3 regions of the Rhodococcus jostii RHA1 genome follow, and region 2 is predicted to be linked to each of the others. Evidence: riboswitches for the same ligand, from Rfam matches in the RefSeq annotation. Region 2 holds a riboswitch; each other region holds the start of a gene.
The links. Region 2 has a riboswitch for thiamine pyrophosphate ahead of thiC (phosphomethylpyrimidine synthase ThiC). Riboswitches for the same ligand answer to the same signal wherever they lie in the genome.
Positions count from the first base shown of each region.

Region 1 (5,418 bases), 2.9 Mb from region 2:
GTCACTGTTGCGTACTTAGAGAAGGTTGTGTTCTTTGTGGTGGCAACTACGGGCGCCCCCGGAGATGGTCGCGCAGAGTCTCTGTCTCATACTCCGCGCGGAACAGCCCCCGCTTCTGCAGGACGGGGATCACCTCGTCGACGAAGTCGGCGAGGCCGTTCGGGTAGAGCGGCGGCATCAGGTTGAAGCCGTCGGCCCCGCCGTCGCGGAACCACGTTTCGATCTCGTCGGCGATCGATTCCGGGGTTCCGATCATGGTGCAGTGCCCGCCGCCGGCCGCCAACGTGCCCAGCAGCGACCGCACGGTGGGACGGTCCTTCTCGATGATCCGCAGGATCGTGTCGTACCGGCCCTGCGGCCCGGTGAACTCCGACAGCTGCGGCAGCGCGGGAACGGGTGCATCCAATTCCCAGGCACTGCAGTCCTGCTGGACGAACATCGACAACTGCGCCAGCGACTGTTCGACGGGCAGGAGCGCGTCGAGTTCCGCCTTCTTCCGTCGGGCCTCCTCGGTGGTGGAGCCGACGTAGGTCACGAGACCGGGCATCACGGTCACCGCGTCGGCGTCGCGGCCTGCCGCGCGGATGCGCCGCTTCACGTCGTCGTAGTAGCTCTGCGCGGCCGTGAGGTCGTAGGCGACGGCGTAGATTCCCTCGGCGCACCGGGCGGCCAGGTCGCGGCCCTGATCGGACGCGCCCGCCTGGAACAGCACGGGACGACCCTGCGGCGAGCGCGGCACGTTCAGCGGACCGTCCACGAGAAAGTGCTTGCCCCGATGCTCGACCGCCTTCACCTCGGCCGGGTCCGCGAAGATGCCGTCCCGGTCGAGTACGAGCGCGTCGGGCCCCCACGAATCCCACAGAGCGAGTGCCACGTCGACGAATTCCGCGGCACGCGAATAGCGTTCGTCGTGCGGCGGCATCTCGTCGAGCCCGTGGTTGCGCGCTTCGGCGTCGAACATCGACGTCACCACGTTCCAGCCGACGCGGCCGCCGCTGATGTGGTCGAGCGACGCCAGCATCCGGGCGGCGTGGAACGGTGTGTAGAACGTAGTGGACACCGTCGTCACCAGTCCGACCCGCTCCGTCGCCCGCGCCATCGCGGACAGCGCGGTGAGCGGTTCGAGGAACCACATGCCTCCGGATGCGGGGTCGCGCACCGAATGCCCGTCCGCGAAGAACACCGCGTCGAGGCAGCCCCGCTCCGCGATCTGCGCCAACTCCTCGTAGTAGGCGATGTCGCAGAGTCGCTCCACCGGGGACGAGGGGTGCCGCCACGCGGCACCGTGGTGCCCGCAGCTGTAGAGGAATGCGTTGAAGTGCAGTTGCCGGGCGTCGGTCATGTCAGTCCTTGACCAGTCCGCCGTCGACGACGAGGTTCTGGCCGGTCACCGACCGCGACCACGGGGACGCGAAGAACAGCACCGCGTCGGCGAATTCGTCCGGGGTGGTGACGCGCTGCAGCGGGGTGCTCGCCGCGATGAGGTCGAACACCTCGTCGGGAGTGGCGGCGCTCGCGTCGGTGGTGCGGAGCAGCCCGCCCGAGACCATGTTGACGGTGATGCCGTCGGGACCGAGGTCGGCGGCGAGGGTGCGGGTCAGCGACAGCGCCGCGGCCTTGGCGGCCGTGTAGTCGTGGTACGGGACGACAGGGTTCTGGAACAGGTTGGTGCCGATGTTCACGATCCGGCCGAACCCGAGCGAACGCATTCCCGGCAGCGCGGCCTGCGTCGTGTGCAATGTCGCCTTCACGCTGCCACGCAGCTGCGAGTCGAAGGACTCCCATGTGATGACGTCCGCCTTGTCGCGTGCGTCGCCGTTGAAGGAGAAGTCGGCGAGCGCGTTGTTGATCACCGTGGTCACCGGGGAACCGAAGTGCTCCTCCGCCGCGGAGAACAGCGCCGCCACCTGTTCGGCGTCGGTGACATCGGCCCGGAGCGCGACCGCACGGTCCGCGCCCAGGGACGCCGCGAGTTCCTCGGCCGCATCCCGGCTGTTCCGGTAGTTCACGATCACCCGCGCGTTCTGCGCCGCGAACGACCGCACGATGGCGGCGCCGAGGCCCCGCCCACCGCCGGTCACCAGGACGATCTGCTTGTCGAGCTGCATGCTGTCACCTTCCGTTCGGTCGGCGACGAGACATCGGATGAGCGCATACGGCCGTCTCCGCGACATCCCTTCGCCGGCATTACCCAGTTCAGGTTCGACGGGTGTGGTCTCAGCCGCCCGGCTCGTCGCCGGGCAGCACCCCGTGTCACTGGCCAACAGTGTAAGCCCCCTCACCGGTTGACCTTTTTCTATTGTGCACAACCTAGTTGTGTGCAACTATTCAGTGGTGACCGACAACCTCGCCCTCGACCGCCAGGTGTGCTTCGCGCTGTACTCGGCTTCCCGCGCCATGACGGCGAGATACCGGTCGATGCTCGACTCGCTGGGAGTGACCTACCCGCAGTACCTCGTGCTGCTGGTGCTCTGGGAACAGGACGGCCGCGGAGTACGTGAGATCTGCGACGCCCTCGAACTCGACACCGGCACGCTGTCGCCACTGCTCAAGCGGCTCGACACCCTGGGCCTGGTCGAACGCCGGCGCTCCTCGGCCGACGAGCGCCGGGTCGGGATCCACCTCACCGAAAAGGGCGCGGCCCTCCGCGCCGCCGCGGAGGGCATCCCCGCGGAACTCGCTCAGTCGACAGGAATGGAGGTCGACGAACTCGTCGCCCTGCGGGACACCCTGTCGCAGCTCACCGAATCGCTCCACCGCTTCAACACCCCTACAGGAGAGAAGAAACCATGAAGATCGTCTACACCGCCGAGGCTCTCGCCACCGGAGAAGGCCGCAACGGCCACGCCCGCACGTCCGACGGCCGGCTCGACCTGAATCTCGCGATCCCCACCGAGATGGGCGGGTCCGGCGACGGCACCAACCCTGAGCAGTTGTTCGCCGCCGGATACGCGGCCTGCTTCCACTCCGCACTCCAGCTGGTCGCCCGTCAGGCGAAGGCGAACGTCGCCGACTCCGCCGTCGGCGCCCGCGTCGGCATCGGCGCCACGGACGGCGGCGGCTTCGGTCTCGCCGTCACCCTCGAGGTCTCCCTCCCCCACCTGCCCCGCGCCGAGGCGCTCGAACTGACCGAGAAGGCACACCAGGTGTGCCCCTACTCCAACGCCACCCGCGGCAACATCGACGTCACCCTCGAGGTCACCGAAGACTGAGAGACCCTCACGGGCGTCGGGTCACCGGAACGTGAACTCGACGCCCGTCAGGTCCTCCGACAGAGACCACAACGCCCCCGCGGTGTGCTCGTCCCGCGACTTCTTGTTGGAGCCCACCACCTTCGGGTGGCCACGCTGCTCGAACAGGCCGTCCGGCCCGATGTAGCTGCCGCCGATCACGTCGGGTGCGGTGGCCGCGTACAGCATCGGCAGCGCCCCCATCTCCGCCGACTGCGCGAAGATCCGGTTGCCGACGGCCATCAGCTTGTCCTGCACCGACTCGGTGTGGGCCTGCAGATTGGTCGACGCGTAACCGGGGTGCGCGGCCACCGCTTTGACGGGTGACCCCGCCGCGGACAGCCTGCGCTGCAACTCGTACGTGAACAGCAGATTCGCGAGCTTCGACTGTCCGTACGCGCTCCAGCGGTTGTACTTGCGGCGTTCCCAGTTGAGGTCGTCGAGGTGAATTGTTCCCGCCTGATGTGCGGCACTCGACATGGTGGCGACCCGGTCGGTGATCTTGTCGAGCAGCAGGCCGGTCAACGCGAAGTGCCCGAGATGGTTTGTGCCGATCTGCATTTCGAATCCGTCGGCGGTCGTGCGCTGCGGCACCGCCATCACGCCGGCGTTGTTCACGAGCACGTCGACGGACTCGACGCCGGCGGCGAACTCGCGCACCGAGGCGAGGTCGGACAGATCGAGGCGGCGCACCTCGGCGTTGTCACCGATCGACCGGGCGACGACCTCCCCCTTGTGGGTGTTACGACAGGCCAGCACGACGTGCGCGCCAGCCTTGCCCAGAGCCCGCGCGGCCACCTCCCCCAGACCACTGTTGGCGCCCGTGACGACGAACGTGCGGCCGCTCTGATCGACGATGTCCGAAGCTGTCCACTTGGTCATGGCGTCAACCCTACGGATCTCGGGACATGGCGTGAACCTTTCACCACGCCTGCGCTCCGACCAGCGGCAGATTGAGGAAACTCGGGCGATCCGGGGACAACGCGACGTGCTGCGGCTTCAGTTGGCTGTCGGCCAGCATCGGTCCGAGCGGCAGGTACCGGGGGACGCTGCCCGCGTACACGTCGACGCGCAGCCGATGCCCCGGTTCGAGGACCGCGTCGGTGGGCACGAAGTTGATATCGACCGGTGTCACTTCACCCGGGACCAGCGGCTGACGGGCGTCCACCGTCAGAGAGTGGTGCGGTTCGGTGTAGTCGCCGTTCGCCGACTTGGTGCTCTTCGAATCGTCCACGGCCCGCATGGAAGCGGTGAGAGCGCCGTTGGTGAGCGGAGTCGACGTGCCGTCCGGTGCGACGTCGTTGAGCGTCACCGCCCAGAATCCGTCCGGGGCGTCGAGCACGGTTTCGAGGTGCAGATTGACCGGACCCGACAGCTCGGTCGGCTGCGTGACCGGGGCACTGGTGAACGTCAGTCCCTCGGCCTCGGCGAACCGGGAGTCCTTGCTGCACACCGATCCGAAGACGACGGCCGCGCCTGCGGTGCCCTGCGCGCCGTCGCGGGAACAGAGCCCGCGAAGTCCGGGTGCGACGGTGAGCTGTGCCGCGTCGCCGGGTTTCGCCGACACCAGGCTGCCGTCGTGGGCGGCGTGCCCGGCGGTGCCGCTGGAGACACCCGACAGGTACATCCGCTGGTAGTCGACACCCGCCCGCGGGAACTGATCGGTGGTGGTCCAGCCGTTGCCCTGCTGATACAGCGTGACCGGACCGTACTCGTCGATGCCGTTGTCGATGCCCTTCAGCCACTTGTCGAACCAGGCGCGTTCGAGGACGTCGAGTCGCGGCGGGGCACCCTGCTCACCGAAGCCGCCCCCGAACGAGATGTGGTAGGCGTCGCTCATGATCAGCTGCTTCTCCCCGGCGGGCAGCGGGATGTCGTTGTAGACCCGCGGCTCGCTGTTCGCGAAGATGTCGTGCCACGCGCCGTAGAGCATCGTCGGCACCTCGATGTTCGCGGCCTGCGCCTTCCGCTCCTCGTAGAACTGGCCGTCCTGCGCCACCCGCAGCGTGCCAGGGTCGAGACCGTTGATGTCCGGCGCGGTCATGGCCTCGATCAGCGCGGGGAAGAGCGTCAGCGGATCCCGCAACCGATCCTGCAGCCACCGCTGGTCGAAACGCCCCTGCGCGATGGCCTGGATGTCGGGAACGAACTTGAGACCGTTGACCAGCGACAGCCACAGCGGCATGAA
Region 1 covers NC_008268.1:5,163,004-5,168,421, reverse strand. Annotated here, with positions in the region: gene RHA1_RS23945 (LLM class flavin-dependent oxidoreductase) at 47-1,342, opposite strand; gene RHA1_RS23940 (3-oxoacyl-ACP reductase) at 1,344-2,108, opposite strand; TPP riboswitch at 2,157-2,261, opposite strand; gene RHA1_RS23935 (MarR family winged helix-turn-helix transcriptional regulator) at 2,335-2,793, shown strand; gene RHA1_RS23930 (organic hydroperoxide resistance protein) at 2,790-3,212, shown strand; gene RHA1_RS23925 (oxidoreductase) at 3,234-4,112, opposite strand; gene RHA1_RS23920 (CocE/NonD family hydrolase) at 4,153-5,418, opposite strand, start outside.
Region 1: it holds a riboswitch for thiamine pyrophosphate, as region 2 does, so the genes downstream of both, RHA1_RS23940 (3-oxoacyl-ACP reductase) here and thiC (phosphomethylpyrimidine synthase ThiC) in region 2, are expected to answer to the same signal.

Region 2 (5,418 bases):
GAACCACCACCGTCACCGATCACCCCGATCCGGACTGGCTCGCCCTCTATCGCTACCGCGGGTCCGCGCTCCCCGACTTCGCGGTCGACGTGCTGGATTCGGTCCGCGGCGGCACCCTCGGGTTCGGCCGGATCGGCGCCGCCGACTCGACGCTCCTCGCCGTCGCCCGCGGATCCGTCACGTCCGCGCCCGACGACCGCCGGTGGGTCGGGCTCACCGCGGTCGAGGTCGCGGAGGCTCACCGCCGCCACGGAATCGGCAGCCTCATCTGCGGCGACATGGTCAACTGGGGACGCGAACACGGCGCGACCCACGCGTGTCTGCAGGTCGCCGTCGAGAACGAAGGCGCGCAGGCGATGTACCGCAACCTCGGCTTCGTGGCGCACCACCGGTACCGCTACGCCACCGAACCTGTCGGCTGACGACCTGTCGGAGAGTGCCGCTAGGGTGGCTGCCGTGCGCATCGCAACCTGGAACGTGAACTCTGTTCGTGCCCGTACCGACCGGATCCTGGACTGGCTCCAGCGGTCCGACGTCGACGTGCTCGCGATGCAGGAAACCAAGTGCAAGGACGAGCAGTTCCCGTACGAGCGTTTCCGTGAACTGGGCTACGAGGTCGCACACGTGGGCCTCAGCCAGTGGAACGGCGTCGCGATCGCGTCCCGCGTCGGTCTCGAGGACGTGCAGATCGGGTTCGAGGATCAGCCCGGTTTCCACAAGGACCCGGAGGTCGCGCCCGCACAGGAAGCCCGCGCCATCGGCGCCACGTGCAACGGCGTCCGCATCTGGAGCCTGTACGTCCCCAACGGCCGTGAGCTGGCCGATCCGCACTACACGTACAAGCTCGACTGGCTGGCGAAGTTGCACACCGACGCGGTCGGGTGGCTGGGGCAGAACCCGGACGCGCAGATCGCGCTGGTCGGCGACTGGAACGTGGCCCCCACCGACGAGGACGTCTGGGATCCGGCGCTGTTCGAGGGCAAGACGCACACGTCCGCCCCCGAGCGTGAGGCGTTCCAGGCGTTCGTCGAATCCGGATTCGCCGACGTCGTCCGGCCGCACACCCCGGGTCCCGGTGTCTACACCTACTGGGATTACACCCAGTTGCGGTTCCCGAAGAAGCAGGGAATGCGCATCGACTTCGTGCTGGGATCGCCTGCCCTCGCCGGCCGCGTCGACAAGGCCGAGATCGACCGCAACGAACGCAAGGGCAAGGGCGCCAGCGATCATGCGCCGGTCATCGTCGACCTCGGCGACTGAGAACGCAGCACACCGAGCGCTACGACCGCGCACCCGAACCCGATCAGCACTCCGTGCCCGATGCGCAGTGGGGCGTCGACGTAGAACTGCGGGATGAACAGAGCGAATCCCACTGCCATCGGGCTCCCCGCCCAGCCGGCGATCAGCCGGGATCGGGCGATTGCGACGGCGGCCGCGGCTGCGCCGACTGCGATGAGTAGCAGTCCTGCGGCGAACAGCGTCGCCTGCGCCGCGCCCATCCGCACGCTCTCGGCGAGGGTCGTGACGGTCCCCTCGTCCAGGCCGCTGCCGCCCAGGGCGTGCAGCGCGAATGTTTCGGCCCCGTAGTACGGCAGCGTCAGCCCTGTCCCGATCCACGACGCCGCCACTGCGACCACCGCCGCCCGTTCGCCACCCGTCCGTTTCAGCACGCCGCTGAGCGCGACGAGCGCAAGCCCGAACGCGATGAACCCGCCGACGGCGGCGAGGTGTGCGACGAGCCACCACGGTGAGGCGAACTCGGCCCGTCCGTCCGGCGACCCGCCCGCCGCGTAGGGACGCACCACGGGGTAGACGACGAACAGGCCACCGGCGAGGGTGAACAGCGCCGCGGCGCAGATCCGTGCGATCCCGGTACGACTCTCGATCCGATCCGACACGGTCATGACGACTCCTTCACTGTGAGCACCGCTCTCTATACAGAGCAGTATTCACAGCAGAGTCGCAGATGGCAAGAGCAGTGCTCTCGCAAGTAGGGCTACTCGGCCACCAGAACGTCGAGATGCTCTGGATTCAGCGCCAGGTAGCGCTGGACATACGTGCAGATGGGACGCACTTTCCAGCCACGCCGACGCGCCGAGCCGAGCGCCTCGCCCACGAGGACCGCAGCCAGCCCGCGTCCACCGAACTCTTCCTTGACGACCGTGTGCATGAACGCGACCACCTCGCCCGGCTTCGCGGTGAATCCGGGAATGTCGTCCTCGTCCCGGTAGCCGAGGATGCCGATCAACTCGTCCCCCAGCCACAGATCGAATCGTTCATGGGCAGGGTTGTCGAGCACGCGAGCATCAGCGGCCGTGATGTTCCCCGACGACTCGGAACTGTTCGAAATGTGATTCATGCCACTCATCGAATCAGTAAGGCGGCATCCTCGCGAGCGGAATCGCCGCTCCCGGAACCGTTTCGTTGCCGACGGGTGCTCGATTCGTGCCCCGCCCGTCGTCAGCCCTCCACCGGGACGACGAGGTCGCGGTACTCGGGGTGCGCCGAAACGAAGCGCTGCACGTACGTGCACACGGGCCGGACCTTCCAGCCGTACCCGCGGGCGAGGTCGAGGGAGCGACCCACCATGAGGGCGGCGAGTCCGCGGTGGCCGAAGTCCTCCACGATCACGGTGTGCATGAACGAGACCACCGGCACCTGCCGCCCCCGACTCTTCGGGCCCGGCGGTCGGGCGGCCACCACGCCCACGCCGGCACCGGCGCCGGGCGGGGTGTCCGCGAGGTCGAAATACCCGAGGATGCCGACCAGGTCACCACTCAGGCGTAGCTCGAATCGGTTCTGATCGGCGTTGTCGATCACGTCCACAACCTGCGCGTCCGTCAGCATGGCTATCTCCTGGGGGTGTGTCGTAATCGAAATGTGATGTTCATCACCCTTTATACCGATGCCGGGAACCGCTGTCCAAGTTTCACCCGAATGATTGCTCACAGAGATCTCGGTTACAGTTTGTGTGACAACTACACATCCACGGGGGCTCGCACCAGCGGGCTGAGAGGACGGCTAGGGCCGTCGACCGTCGAACCTGTCCGGGTAATGCCGGCGTAGGGAGCATCATCGATGAGCACAAACGTATCTACAGCCACGTCCGTCACCACGGGACCGATCGAGGGCAGCACCAAGCAGTACCTGCTGTCGGCCGACGACGTCCGGGTGCCGGTCCGGCGCGTCCACCTCACCAACGGTGAGCACCTCGACGTGTACGACACGTCGGGTCCGTACACCGACGCGGACGCCACGATCGACCTGGAAGCGGGACTGCCGCATCTGCGCGCACCGTGGATCGCCGACCGGGAGGGCACCCAGCTCGACGCCGCCCGCGCCGGCGTCGTCACCCCCGAGATGCAGTATTGCGCTGCACGCGAGGGTGTTTCACCCGAGACGGTGCGCACCGAGGTCGCGGCGGGGCGCGCCGTGATCCCTGCCAACCGCTGCCATCCCGAACTCGAGCCGATGATCATCGGCAAGGCGTTCGCGGTGAAGATCAACGCGAACATCGGCAACAGCGCGGTCACGTCGTCGATCGCGGAAGAGGTCGAGAAGATGGTGTGGGCGACGCGGTGGGGCGCAGACACCATCATGGACCTGTCCACCGGAAAGAACATCCACGAGACCCGGGAATGGATCCTGCGCAATTCGCCCGTGCCCGTGGGAACCGTGCCGATCTACCAGGCGCTCGAAAAGGTCGGCGGCGACCCGACCGCGCTCACCTGGGAGATCTACCGCGACACCGTGATCGAACAGTGCGAGCAGGGCGTCGACTACATGACGGTCCACGCCGGTGTACTGCTTCGTTACATCCCGCTGACCGCACGCCGGGTCACCGGCATCGTCTCCCGCGGTGGGTCGATCATGGCCGCCTGGTGTCTGGCCCATCACCGGGAATCGTTCCTGTACAACCACTTCGACGAACTGTGTGAGATCCTCCACCGCTACGACGTCACGTTCTCGCTCGGTGACGGCCTGCGCCCCGGCTCCATCGCGGACGCCAACGACGAAGCCCAGTTCGCGGAACTGCGCACCCTCGGCGAGCTCACGCGGATCGCGAAATCCCATGGGGTGCAGGTGATGATCGAAGGTCCCGGGCACGTCCCGATGCACAAGATCGTGGAGAACGTGCGCCTCGAGGAGGAGTTGTGCGAGGAGGCGCCGTTCTACACGCTCGGGCCGCTCGCCACCGACATCGCGCCGGCGTACGACCACATCACGTCCGCGATCGGCGCGGCGATGATCGCGCAGGCCGGCACCGCGATGCTCTGCTACGTGACCCCCAAGGAACACCTGGGACTGCCGAATCGGGACGACGTCAAGACCGGGGTCATCACGTACAAGATCGCGGCGCACGCCGCGGACCTCGCGAAGCAGCATCCGCGGGCGCAGGAGCGGGACGACGCGCTGTCGAAGGCGCGGTTCGAATTCCGCTGGCACGACCAGTTCGCGCTGTCCCTCGACCCGGATACCGCGCGGGAGTTCCACGACGAGACGCTGCCCGCCGAGCCGGCGAAGACGGCCCACTTCTGCTCGATGTGCGGCCCGAAGTTCTGTTCGATGCGGATCTCCGCCGACGTGCGCGAGTACGCACAGCAACATGGACTCGATTCGGTAGAAGCCATCGAGGCGGGCATGGCCGAGAAGTCGAGCGAGTTCGTCGACGCAGGTGGTCGCGTGTATCTGCCCGTCGAATCCGTCACCTCAGAGAATCGGTAAGGTCCCCTTCGTGAAGCTGCTGCCCCTGACCCCCGACGGCCAGACCCCCGTCCGAGTCCTCACCATCGCCGGCACCGATTCCGGCGGTGGCGCCGGGATCCAGGCCGACTCGCGGACGATGGCCCTGTGCGGCGTCCACGCATGTGTCGCGGTCGCCGCGGTGACGGTGCAGAACTCGGTGGGCGTCAGTGGTTTCCACGAGATTCCGCCGGAGACGGTGGCCGCGCAGGTGCGGTGCGTCGTCGACGACATCGGGGTCGGGGCAGCGAAGACGGGCATGCTGGCATCGACGGCCATCATCGAGGCCGTCGCCGCCGTGTGCACGGAGGTCGGGATCGGCCGCGACCAACCGGTCCCGCTGGTCGTGGACCCGGTGTGCGCGTCGATGCACGGAGATCCACTCCTGCATGCCGAGGCACTGGACGCCGTGCGGAACACGCTGATCCCGATCGCCACAGTGGTCACCCCGAACCTCGACGAGATCCGGTTGATCACCGGCATCGAGGTGGTGGAAGACGTGACCGCGCGCCGGGCAGCCGAAGCGTTGCACGCGCTCGGGGCGCAGTGGTCGATCGTGAAGGGCGGGCATCTCCGGACATCGGCGTCGAGCACCGATCTGCTGTTCGACGGTGACAGGTTCCTCGAGTTCAGCAGTCCCCGCATCGACACCGGCAACGACCACGGCGGCGGCGA
Region 2 covers NC_008268.1:2,289,299-2,294,716, forward strand. Annotated here, with positions in the region: gene RHA1_RS10625 (N-acetylglutamate synthase, CG3035 family) at 1-422, shown strand, start outside; gene RHA1_RS10630 (exodeoxyribonuclease III) at 457-1,260, shown strand; gene RHA1_RS10635 (hypothetical protein) at 1,227-1,904, opposite strand; gene RHA1_RS10640 (GNAT family N-acetyltransferase) at 1,997-2,359, opposite strand; gene RHA1_RS10645 (GNAT family N-acetyltransferase) at 2,461-2,847, opposite strand; TPP riboswitch at 2,979-3,086, shown strand; gene thiC (phosphomethylpyrimidine synthase ThiC) at 3,079-4,725, shown strand; gene thiD (bifunctional hydroxymethylpyrimidine kinase/phosphomethylpyrimidine kinase) at 4,736-5,418, shown strand, end outside.

Region 3 (5,418 bases), 610 kb from region 2:
AGTATCGGCGGTGTGGTGGGTGCCCTCGCGTACGGACCGCTCGCGCCGTACGTGTCGCGCAGGATGCTGATGGTGGTGGCGGTGACGGTGCTGGGCGCGGCCATGGTCGCGATGGCGTTCCTGCCGCCGCTGTGGGCGATTCTGGCGCTGGCCCTCCTCCAGGGTCTCGTGTTCGGTCCGGTCGGCCCGATCGCCAACTACGCCATGCAAACTCGCAGTCCGGAGCACATGCGGGGGCGCGTCACCGGGGTCATGACGTCCACCGCGTACGCCGCGGGTCCGCTGGGTTACCTGCTGGCCGGTCCGCTCCTCGACAAGTGGGGAATTCAGCCGACGTTCTTCGTGCTCGCGATCCCGGTCCTGATCATCGGGCTGGCCTGCTTCGCGCTGCCCGTTCTGAAGGAACTGGACGACAAGGTGCCCGTCAGTTGAAGCCCATGACGTCGTTGCCCCAGGCGATCCGCATCTCGTGGTCGGGGTCCTTCACGAGGGTGTCCGCGCCGTCGATCAGCAACGTCGAGCGGTTCTCCTCGTCGTAGGGGGCCCAGTGTTTGGACCCGTCCAGCGCGGCGGGGACACCGTGTCGCGCGAACGCGAGCCACCGGCGCTGGATCCGGCCCGACACCTCGAGCGCCGTCTTCCGGCCGCCGAGCCAGAACGTCGGGTCGATGTTGAGGGTGTCGAAATTGCCGAAGACGTACGGGAGTTCGGTGGCGTGGCCGGCTCCGATGCGCGCGGCCTTGAGCATCGGCGTGGCCTGATCGAACCGGTACATCCAGGTCGGCGAGTGCCTGCTGTGGGCGTCGGCCACCCACAGGGCGGGCATCCGGAACGCGGCGTCCCGCGACATCGCGAGCGCGCCCTTCGGCTTTCCGCGGTCCGGGTACGCCGACAGGATGTCGGCGAGGCGGGCGGCGGGCAGTTCGGGGTGATCGGCCGCGATCGCCCTCAGCATCTCCTGCACCGAATCCGACGTGACCGGCAGCAGAGGCGATTTCATGAACTTGAAGATCGACGACTCGTCCTTGTTGGAACCGATGATGAGAGGGATGCGGTGGGAGTGGCCCTTCTGGAACGCGGCCACCGGATAGCGGGGCAGGAAGTCGCGGTCCACCACGGGCGCCATGGCGAGCGTGCCCGGAATCCTCGTCGGCACCTCGTTGACGAGTGTGTCGCTGGCCTCTATCACCGTGCGGTACGGAAGGTGCAGCAGTGTGTCGATCTGCGCGGGTTCCACCTCGAGGATGTCGAGGAACTGTTTCGCGACGGTGGCCGCCCGCTCGCTCCCGTAGACCGACGTGGCGGGCGGGCTCTGGGCGATCGCGCGGTGGAAGAGCCCCTCCGCGCTCGGACACGTCATCAGCGTGGTGATCGATCCAGCCCCGGACGACTCCCCGAACACCGTCACCTCGTCCGGGTCACCGCCGAACGACGCGATGTTGTCGCGCACCCATTCGAGGGCCGCGACCTGGTCACGCAGCCCGCAGTTGGTCTCGAACACCCGCTCGGCCGTCGAGAACGACGACAGGTCGAGGAAGCCGAGCGCTCCCACCCGGTAGTTGAACGAGACCAGCACGACGTCGCCGAGAGTAGACAGGATGCGCCCGTTGTAGATGCCCTGAGCTGCTGTTCCCAGGCAGTAGGCACCGCCGTGGATCCACACCATCACCGGCCGCGGGGTGCCGTCGGGTTTCGGGGCCCAGACGTTGACGGACAGGCAGTCCTCGTCCATCTCGAGTCCGGCATCGATGGGGACGGCGGTGCCGTGCCCCTGCGGCGCCATCGGGCCGAAGTCGACGCAGTCGCGCACACCGTCCCACGGTGTGGGCGGGGCCGGGGCGCGGAACCGCAGATCGCCGACGGGGGCCGCGGCGAACGGAATGCCCTTCCACGCGTAGACGTCGCCCTCGGGGTAGCCACGCACCTCACCGTCCCGGGCGCGGACGACGAGCGTGTCGCCGGACTTGTCGACCTCCACGGACGAATCTCCTCACGCAGCACGTTCCGGGAATCTCTCGCCAAACTACCAACGATGAGTAGGCAGTACCGATCGAACGCGACATAGATCAACAGTGCGCTAACATTCCCGCGTGGCCGCATGGACCGATTCCGGGGGCAAGAGCCTCCTCGACTACCCGCGCCCGTCCGTGGCGGTCGACGTCGCCGTCCTCACCGTCGACGGCCCGGAACTGAAAGTTCTTGTGGTTCCGGATCGTTCGGGCCGGCTCGCCCTCCCCGGCACGTTTCTCCACGAGGGTGAGCGACTGCGGGACGCCGCCGAGCGGTGCCTGCGGATCAAGGCCGGCCTGACGGGCACCGAATTCCATCAGCTGGCGATGCTGGACGATCCCGGCCGCGACGATCGCGGGTGGGTGCTGTCGATGACGCACGGCGCCGCGCTGCCCCGCACGGCGCTCCCCCGCGACACGATGTTGATCACCGTCGACGACGACCGGGTGACGCAGGACCTGGCGTTCGACCACGCGGACGGCGTCACCCTCGCCGTCGCCGACCTGAGAGAGCGATACGCGCGGGCCGTCGACCCGTCCGGCCTGGCCGGCGACACGTTCACGGTGCTCGAACTCCGCCGGGTGTACGAGGTGGTGTTCGGGCGTCCCCTGCCGAAGGACTCGTTCCGCCGGCACCTGATGCCGGCCCTCGAGAACACCGGTGACATGGCCGTCGTCGGGACCGGCCGGCCCGCGGAGATCTACCGGCGCGGACCCGCACCCCTTCCGCCGAGCGCGGCCGCGTTCCTCGCCGGCTGAGCCCCTCCACCGACCCGGGCCTTTCCGCCCGCGGCAGGGCCGGTGCTAGGGTCGGCTTGTTCTGACACGGGGTGCTCCGCACGGGCGGGGCTGAGAACACACCCGGGAACCTGCTCAGGTAATGCTGACGAAGGGATGTCAACGTTGTGAATAGCTCTGTCCAAGATGCTGCCGGCGCCGGCCAGCACGCCCGATTCACGGACCACTTGTGGGACCGGACCAAGGTGCTGCGCGAGGCGATCGACGAACTCGAGTTCCTGCGCCGCCTCGGCGACGGAACGCTGCCGCTGGACGTGTTCCGCACGTACATCGAGCAGGATTTCCTGTACCTGACCGGGTACGCGAAGGCCCTCTCACTGGTGGCCGCGCACGCGCCGGGCCCGGTCGAGGCCGGCTTCTGGGCGGGTTCGGCCGCCGAGGCCGCCACGGTCGAGGCCACGCTGCACCAGAATCTGCTGACCAGCGGACAACTCCCCGAGTCGGACGTGGAGCCGCTGCATTCGCCGGCCTGCCTCGGGTACATCTCCTACCTGACGGCCGTCGCCGCCACCGAGCCGTACGCGGTGGCCGCCGCGGCGGTGCTGCCCTGCTTCTGGATCTACGCCGACGTCGGGCACCGGCTCGCGGCGAGCGCCCGCGAGGTGCTTTCCGCCGACCCGTCGCACCCGTACGCACAGTGGGTGACCACCTACGACGCGGAGGAGTTCCACGCCGCCGTCGCGAGGGCCCGCGAACTCGTGGATGCCGCGGCCGAGGCCGCGACCGACGCCCAGCGCGAGGCGATGACGGAGGCGTTCGTGATCGCCAGCCGCTACGAACTCATGTTCTGGGACACCGCTCTCAACAAGCAGGAATGGCCGGCGTCGTGACACTCTTCTCTCGTACCAAGCGCGCTGCCACCGCAGCCATCGTCCTGGTCTCCGCCCTGTCGCTGCTCACCGGTTGCGCCGGTGACTCGCAGTCCGGCGACACCATCCGGTTCGCACTCGACTGGACACCGAACACCAACCACACCGGCCTGTTCGTCGCCCAGCAGGAAGGCTGGTTCGCGGACGCCGGCCTCGATGTGCAGGTGCTGCCCTACAACGACACCTCGCCCGACACCCTGGTCGACGCCGGTAACGCGGAGTTCGGGGTGAGCTTCCAGAGTTCCGCGACGTTCTCGAAGGCCGCGGGCGCACAGACCACGTCGGTGATGGCTCCGCTGCAGCACTGGGCGACGGGCATCGCGGTGAAGGCGGATCGCGCCGACATCACCCGCCCCCGGGATCTGGACGGCAAGATCTACGCCGGGTTCGCGGATCCGGACGGCGAGGAGACGCTGAAGCAGATCATCCGGAACGACGGCGGCAAGGGCGAATTCACCACCGTCACGCTCGGCACCTCGGCGTACGAGGCCGTGTACTCCGGCACCGCCGACTTCACCGTCTCGTTCTTCGGCTGGGAGGGCATCGAGGCCGAGCACCAGGGCACCCCGATGCGCTACTTCCACTACACCGACTACGGCTTCCCGGATGCGTACGCGCTCGTCATCGAGGGCAACGAGCAATGGATGGCCGACCATCCCGAGCAGGCCCGCAAGTTCGTCCAGGCCCTGCAGCGCGGATACCAGTTCGCCGCCGACCGGCCGGACGAGGCCGCGCAGATCCTGATCGACGCCAACCCCGGCGCCTTCACCGACGAGTCCCTCGTGCGGGAGAGCCAGCAGATGCTGTCCTCCGAGTACATGAAGGACAGTTCCGGCAAGGTCGGGACCCAGACGGCCGAGCAGTGGGCGGGGTACTCCGGTTTCCTGTTCAAGCACGGCCTGCTCACCGGCCCCGACGGGGCACCGCTGACCACGGAACCCGACTGGTCGACGTATTTCACCAATGAGTACCTCACTCAGCCCTGACCCGAGTCTGCGCACTACGGCCCCGGGCACCTCCCCGCTGCTGCGGCGGGTGCTGCCCGCGGTCGTGGTCGTGGCACTGCTGGTCGTCGCGTGGCAGGTGTACGTGACGGTCAGCGATATCCGGCCGCAGGTGCTGCCGTCGCCGCTGCGGGTGGTCCAGCAGGGTTGGCGGGCGCGGGACGCCATCTCCGGTCACGCCTCCGCGACACTGCAGGTGACGCTGATCGGGTTCGCCGTCTCCCTGCTCTTCGCGTGGGCCCTCGCGGTGCTCGTGGACTTCTCCCCGTGGCTGCGACGCGCGTTCGTTCCACTGTTCGTCGTGTCGCAGACGCTGCCGATCATCGCGATCGCGCCGCTGATGATCATCTGGTTCGGATTCGGTCTGCTGCCGAAGATTCTCGTGATCGCCCTCGCCACGTTCTTCCCGATGACGATCGGACTGATCGAGGGTTTCGCCGCGGCCGACCGGGAGGCGGGCGCGTTGTTGCGCAGCATGGGCGCCTCACGGTGGCAGGAATTCCGCTACGTGCGGCTTCCGTCGGCGATCCCCCGGTTCTTCACGGCCCTGCGCATCGGCATCACGTACGCCGTGGTGGGTGCCGTGTTCGCCGAATACGTCGGGGCCACGTCCGGTCTCGGCATCTACATGGCGACGCAGAAGAACTCCTTCCGCACCGACCTCGTGCTGGCGGCGGTGCTCGTGACCGCCGTGATCAGCGTCAGCCTCTACCTGCTCACCTTCGCGGTCGAGCGTGT
Region 3 covers NC_008268.1:1,680,157-1,685,574, forward strand. Annotated here, with positions in the region: gene RHA1_RS07755 (MFS transporter) at 1-432, shown strand, start outside; gene RHA1_RS07760 (carboxylesterase/lipase family protein) at 425-1,978, opposite strand; gene RHA1_RS07765 (NUDIX hydrolase) at 2,091-2,768, shown strand; TPP riboswitch at 2,826-2,921, shown strand; gene RHA1_RS07770 (TenA family protein) at 2,915-3,637, shown strand; gene RHA1_RS07775 (ABC transporter substrate-binding protein) at 3,622-4,662, shown strand; gene RHA1_RS07780 (ABC transporter permease) at 4,640-5,418, shown strand, end outside.
Region 3: it holds a riboswitch for thiamine pyrophosphate, as region 2 does, so the genes downstream of both, RHA1_RS07770 (TenA family protein) here and thiC (phosphomethylpyrimidine synthase ThiC) in region 2, are expected to answer to the same signal.